One region of the Eubacterium ventriosum genome, then DNA from elsewhere that is predicted to be linked to it. Evidence: predicted binding sites of a transcription regulator. Region 1 holds the regulator's gene; each other region holds the start of a gene.
The links. The regulator Rex, encoded in region 1, represses fermentation and respiration genes when NADH is low (regulators of the CRP and FNR family bind a similar motif). The targets are predictions, from matches to a motif close to ATTGTTAANNNNTTAACAAT.
Positions count from the first base shown of each region.

Region 1 (2,211 bases):
ACTTCCAAAAGTTACAGTGCAATTAGCCTTTACTGCAACGCCACAGATTTTACCTGTGTCCGCACTAACACCTGACGGAATATCAACTGAATATACAATGTTCCTTCCCTTATTGATTTTTGAAATAACATCTTTATATACACCTTCCACATTACGGGATAAGCCTACTCCAAAAATACTGTCAATAATAACATCTGCATCGTTGTAATCACCAACTATGTTAATTCCAATATTATGTGCAATGGAAAGCTGCTGTTTAAATTCTGTACTGGCTTTTGATATGTCACCTAAAATGTACAACTCTGTGTTGTAACCTTTTAAATGTAATATTCGACAGATTGCGACACCATCTGCCCCATTGTTTCCAACACCTGCTACCACAAGTATTTTCTTATCCTTTAACTGGTTTTTGCAGACAATCTCTGCCACACTCAGTGCAGCCCTTTCCATTAAAACCAATGACGGTATTCCAATTGTATTAATGGTATAACTGTCTACCTTTTTCATATCTGTACCTGTAACAATATTTTTCATATATTACTCCTTAGAATCGTTCTTTTCTGAAATTCTATATGTAAGCTTCATTAAACTTTCTGATAAGTGAACATTTTCTACTATAATATCGTCTGAAAAACTTAAATCTGTATGTGCAAAGTTCCAAAAAGCCTTTACTCCACACTCTACAAGCTTTTGTGCTATCTTTTTAGCCGGTCCCTTTGGCAATGTTAATGCAACAATTTCCACATTATTTTTTTTTACATAATCATAAATATCTGCAATATCCAAAATCTGACCGTGAGCTGTTTTCTTTCCTATTAAATCAGGATTCTTGTCAAACAATGCAGCAATTTCAAATCCTCTGTTTCTAAAGTTACCGTAGTTTGCAATAGCCTGACCAAGATTTCCCGCTCCAACTATTATCATCTTGTGCTTTACATCAAGTCCTAAAAGTTTTCCGATTTCATCATATAGATACTGTACATTATATCCGTATCCCTGCTGCCCGAAACCACCAAAATTGTTTAAATCCTGTCTAATCTGAGAAGCAGTTACATTCATAAGTTTACTCAGTTCCTTAGAAGATATACGCTCCACATTCTGCTGGCGCAACTCATCTAAATATCTATAATATCGGGGCAGCCTTGTAACCACCGCCTTTGATATTTTGTTCATTAATTATTCTCCTTGCTTAAGTGCTTGTAATCCGACACTATCCCCAGACTACAATATATAGTTTCAATTATAGTTATTAGCCTAAAGATTGTCAAATATTTGTCATTCTAATATGTTTAAAATTTTGTCTTTTTATGGTAAACTGTTCACTGTTAGCAAACACAAATACTTTAGGAGGATTTATCATGATATTATCATGTAATCATATATCTAAATCTTACGGTGTAGATACAATTTTGGACGACTGCTCTTTTTTCGTAAATGATGGTGAGAAAGCTGCCATTGTCGGTAATAACGGAGCAGGAAAATCTACTATTATGAAAATTATAATGGGTGAACTTAGTGCTGATAACGGTACAATCACCCTTGGTAAAAACAAGACTATAGGATATCTTGCTCAGTACCAAGATCTTGCTTCACACAATTCAATCTATGATGAAGTAAAATCCGTTAAGGCTGATATTATAAATATGGAAAAGAAACTTGTTGAATATGAAAAGGCAATGTCCGGTGTTTCAGGTGATGAACTCCACAAACTTATGGAAAATTACACTAATTTGGAACATCGCTTTCAATTACTTAATGGTTATTCATACAAAAGTGAAATCGAAGGTGTTATTAAAGGTTTAGGTTTTACTGAGGATGACTTTAACAGAGAGGTTGGCACTCTTTCCGGCGGTCAGAAAACAAGAGTTGCCCTTTGCAAGCTTCTTCTTGAAAAGCCTGACATTATTATGCTTGATGAACCTACCAACCACTTAGACCTTACTTCAATCAAGTGGCTTGAAACATATTTATCTAACTATAATGGTGCAGTTCTCATAATTGCCCACGACAGATATTTTCTCGACAAAATAGTTACTAAGGTAATTGAAATTGAAAATACACACTGCCACGTTTATGATGGCAACTACTCTGATTTTTCGGTTAAGAAAAAACAATTACGTCAGGCACAGCTGAATCTTTACCTGAAACAGCAAAGTGAAATCAAGCACCAGGAAGAGGTTATTGCAAAGCTTCGTTCTTATAAGCAGGAAA
Region 1 covers NZ_CP102282.1:1,753,492-1,755,702, reverse strand. Annotated here, with positions in the region: gene NQ558_RS07835 (bifunctional ADP-dependent NAD(P)H-hydrate dehydratase/NAD(P)H-hydrate epimerase) at 1-534, opposite strand, end outside; gene NQ558_RS07830 (redox-sensing transcriptional repressor Rex) at 538-1,173, opposite strand; gene abc-f (ribosomal protection-like ABC-F family protein) at 1,359-2,211, shown strand, end outside.

Region 2 (2,211 bases), 200 kb from region 1:
CTGATTTTTTGTTAAGCATAAATTTGCTCCTTTCATTGATTTAATCTTTTTAGATTTATCCGTTTTATTCTGTGGCTGTTTGTAATCTCAATTATAAACTCTCACTTCTTACAAAGTTATACCCATTATTCATTCTAAGATAATTTGCCACTCTAAAAGAAAAGGCCCGGCCCAATCAGCCGGACCCTTTTTGGATCTAATAATAAATATCAGAAATTAAGCTAATTCTGAGAAGTATTTGATTGTTCTAACCATCTGGCTTGTGTATGAGTTTTCGTTATCATACCATGAAACAACCTGTACTTCATAAGTATCTTCATCAACCTTTGATACCATTGTCTGTGTAGCATCAAATAATGAACCATATCTCATTCCTACGATATCGCTTGATACGATTTCATCTTCGTTGTATCCGTATGATTCATTTGAAGCTGCCTTCATAGCTGCGTTGATACCTTCAACTGTGATATCTTTTCCTTTAACTACAGCTGTAAGAACTGTTGTTGAACCTGTTGGAACAGGAACTCTCTGTGCAGAACCGATTAATTTTCCGTTTAATTCTGGAATAACTAATCCGATAGCTTTTGCAGCACCTGTTGAGTTAGGAACGATATTAACTGCTGCAGCTCTTGATCTTCTTAAATCACCTTTTCTCTGTGGTCCATCAAGAGTCATCTGGTCACCTGTGTAAGCATGAATTGTTAACATGATACCACTCTGGATTGGAGCGTATTTGTTAAGAGCATCAGCCATAGGTGCTAAACAGTTTGTTGTACATGAAGCTGCAGAAATGATTGTATCTTCTGGCTTAAGTGTATTGTGGTTTGTATTGTAAACGATTGTTGGAAGATCGTTTCCAGCTGGAGCTGAGATAACAACCTTACGAGCACCAGCATCGATATGAGCCTGTGCTTTAGCCTTTGATGTATAGAAACCTGTACATTCTAATACAACGTCTACGTTTAATTCGCCCCAAGGACATTTTGAAGCATCAGCTTCTGCATAGATTTTGATTTCTTTTCCATCAACGATGATTGAATCATCTGTAGCTGAAACTGTATCAGCCTTTTCATATTTACCCTGTGATGAATCATACTTTAATAAGTGAGCTAACATCTTTGGGCTTGTTAAATCGTTAATAGCTACTACTTCATAGCCTTCTGCTCCGAACATCTGTCTGAATGCAAGACGTCCAATACGTCCGAAACCGTTAATTGCAACTTTTACTGACATTTAATTGTCCTCCTATAATAAGTTTTTTTGCTATTGTTAATTTTCATTAACCTATGCTTATTTTACATAATAAGTTTGCAAATATCAAGTTGTTTTTGCTTATTTTTTGGTTTTTTGTTAAATTTTTGTCAAATTAGCAAAATTGATACGATTTTATGGAATTACGGATTACCAACTTCTTTTTTCTGTGACTACCGTAATTATCTAATTTATGCTAATATTTAACTAGCTCAGGCACATTATCAACTTATATTCATACACAGAAAGGACTTTACTATGTTTTCAGATTACCATGTACACAGCAGTTTTTCTTTTGATTCCGAGGAATCTCCTAGGGCTATTGTTGAGAAAGCCATTGCTCTTGGCATGAAACAGATTTGTTTTACTGACCATCAGGACTTTAATTGGCCAATTAAGGGGGAATCGCCTTATATTGATTTTCCCAAATATTTTGAAGTTTTGAATTCTTTAAGGAATGAATATTCTTCCAAAATCAATATTTTAAAAGGTGTTGAGCTGGGGCTTACTTCTGACAATTTTTCTTTGTGCCATAAATTTCTTGATTCCTACGATTTTGATTTTGTCATTGGCTCCTGTCATATTGTTGACCAAATGGATCCTTATTATGCAGAGTTTTGGAAAGGAAAAAATGACCGTGACTGTTTTGAACTTTATTTTAAAACTTTGTTGGATTCCTTGAAATTTTTTATAGGAAGAAACACTTGCACCACTCCCCGCACTGTCAACACTCTCGGGCATTTGGATTACATTGTCCGCTACAGTCCTAACAAGGATAATAATTACAGTGTGGCTGATTACATTGATGTTATAGATGAGATTTTGAAAATGATTATTGAAAATGATATTAAGTTGGAAATTAACACTTCAAACTTTTCTAAAGGATTTGATTTCCCAAATCCACACACGGATATAATTAGAAGATACAAGGAACTTGGTGGGCTTTATGTTACCGTAGGT
Region 2 covers NZ_CP102282.1:1,556,548-1,558,758, reverse strand. Annotated here, with positions in the region: gene NQ558_RS06985 (phosphoglycerate kinase) at 1-19, opposite strand, end outside; gene gap (type I glyceraldehyde-3-phosphate dehydrogenase) at 217-1,233, opposite strand; gene NQ558_RS06975 (histidinol-phosphatase HisJ family protein) at 1,510-2,211, shown strand, end outside.
Region 2: gap (type I glyceraldehyde-3-phosphate dehydrogenase) is a predicted target of Rex. The motif match lies at 1,347-1,366, and genes of this name have one in related genera.

Region 3 (2,211 bases), 230 kb from region 1:
CAGATGGGTAGAATTGAAGCTCCTGAAGGATGGATTTACGAAATTAAATAATTAAAGATAGGATAGAGTATGTGGAATAGAGCAGATTTAAAAGCAAATGCTAAAAAGATTTTTTTCGGGAACTATTGGAAGGCAGTTTTAGTAACACTTATTTTGACAATTATTCTTGGTGGTGCAACAAACACAATAACAAGAAGAATTTCAAATAATCAGTCAACAGATTGGTCAATTGATCAGGATTTTTCCGGTGTTTCAAGTTATGATGAATGGTCAAATGATGAAATATTGAACATTGGAAACAGTTCATTGTATGGTTCAGAATATCAGACATATCTTAGAATTTATGACCGACTGAAGAATATACCCGGATCAGTATGGGCAATGTTGGGAATTGCTGTAGCAGTAGGAATAGTTGTTGGTCTTTTAATTTCCATTTTCTTACTAGCACCTTTACAGGTTGGATGTTACAGATGGTATATTTTAAACAGAACATCTAATCCACCAATGGGAGAATTGTTAAATTCATTTAGAAATGGATATTTTAACACTGCTAAGATTATGTTTTGCAAGGGTTTGTACACAACACTTTGGAGTCTGTTGTTTATAATACCGGGAATTATCAAGGCGTATGAATATAGTATGATTCCATATTTGTTGGCCGAGAATCCTAATATGTCAAAACAGGAAGCTTTTGCAATAAGCAAGGAATTAATGGATGGAAATAAGTTTAATGCATTTGTACTGGACTTATCATTCATACTTTGGAATTTTGTAGGTGCATTAGCACTTGGTTTACCTGGAGTATTCTTTGTTAATCCTTATGTTCAGTTAACTAACGTTGAACTTTATGTAAAATTATGTCAGATTAGAGCAGAAAGACATAATTCAACATATAATCAGGATAACAACCAGAATTTTAATCAGAATGATTTTTCAGGTTATACGCAAGTATAAAATTAAGTAAAAGTAATGAAATAACTAATAAAATAAAAAAAATGGCGGTTTTCGCCATTTTTTTTTTATATTGTACTAGACAAAGATATTATAATTTGTTAAAATTATAACAATCTTAATAATATTATTACTAGAAGTGGGAATTTTACAAAATTGTAACAGAAAAGTCATCTGTTTTTTCTTGCGGTGAAATAGTAAAAATGGTATTATGAGAGTATGTGAGCAAGCAGGTGAAATTATACATAAAACCTGTTAACATATCAAAAAAATCACGGAGGATTTATATTATGTCAAAGAAAGTAGTTATCGCAGGCGCATGCCGTACAGCTATTGGAAAAATGGGTGGAGCATTAAGCACAACTCCAGCACCAGTTTTAGGATCTATTGTTATTAAGGAAGCTCTTAACAGAGCAGGTGTTCCAGCTGATCAGGTTGATCACGTATATATGGGATGTGTTATCCAGGCAGGACTTGGACAGAACGTAGCACGTCAGGCAGCACTTAAGGCAGGACTTCCAATTGAAACACCAGCAGTTACAGTTAACGTTGTATGTGGTTCAGGTCTTAACTGTGTAAACATGGCTGCACAGATGATTCAGGCAGGAGATGCTGATATCGTTGTTGCAGGTGGTATGGAAAACATGTCAATGGCTCCATATGCTTTACCACAGGCTAGATTCGGTTACAGAATGAACAATGGTACACTTGTTGATACAATGGTTAACGATGCATTAACAGATGCATTCAATCACTACCACATGATGATTACAGCTGAAAACGTAGCTGAACAGTGGGGAATTACAAGAGAAGAATTAGATGCTTTCTCAGCTAACTCACAGCAGAAATGTGAAAAGGCTATGGCTGAAGGTAAGTTCAAAGATGAAATCGTTCCTGTAGAAGTAAAACAGAGAAAACAGACAGTTATCGTAGATACAGATGAAGGCCCAAGAGCTGGAACAACAGCTGAATCACTTAGCAAGTTAAGATGTTGTTCAGGTAAGCCTGATGGTGTTGTTACAGCAGGTAATGCTTCAGGTATCAATGATGGTGCAGCAGCAGTTGTAGTTATGAGCGAAGAAAAAGCTAAAGAATTAGGTGTTAAGCCAATGGCTACATTCGTAACAGGAGCACTTGGTGGTGTTGATCCATCAATTATGGGTGTTGGACCTGTAGCTTCAACTAAGAAAGCATTAGCAAAAGCTAATATGACAATTGATGATATGGACTTAATCGAAGCTAACGAAGCTTTCGCAGCTC
Region 3 covers NZ_CP102282.1:1,527,461-1,529,671, forward strand. Annotated here, with positions in the region: gene NQ558_RS06875 (branched-chain amino acid aminotransferase) at 1-51, shown strand, start outside; gene NQ558_RS06880 (DUF975 family protein) at 70-954, shown strand; gene NQ558_RS06885 (acetyl-CoA C-acetyltransferase) at 1,242-2,211, shown strand, end outside.
Region 3: NQ558_RS06885 (acetyl-CoA C-acetyltransferase) is a predicted target of Rex. The motif match lies at 1,049-1,068, and genes of this name have one in related genera.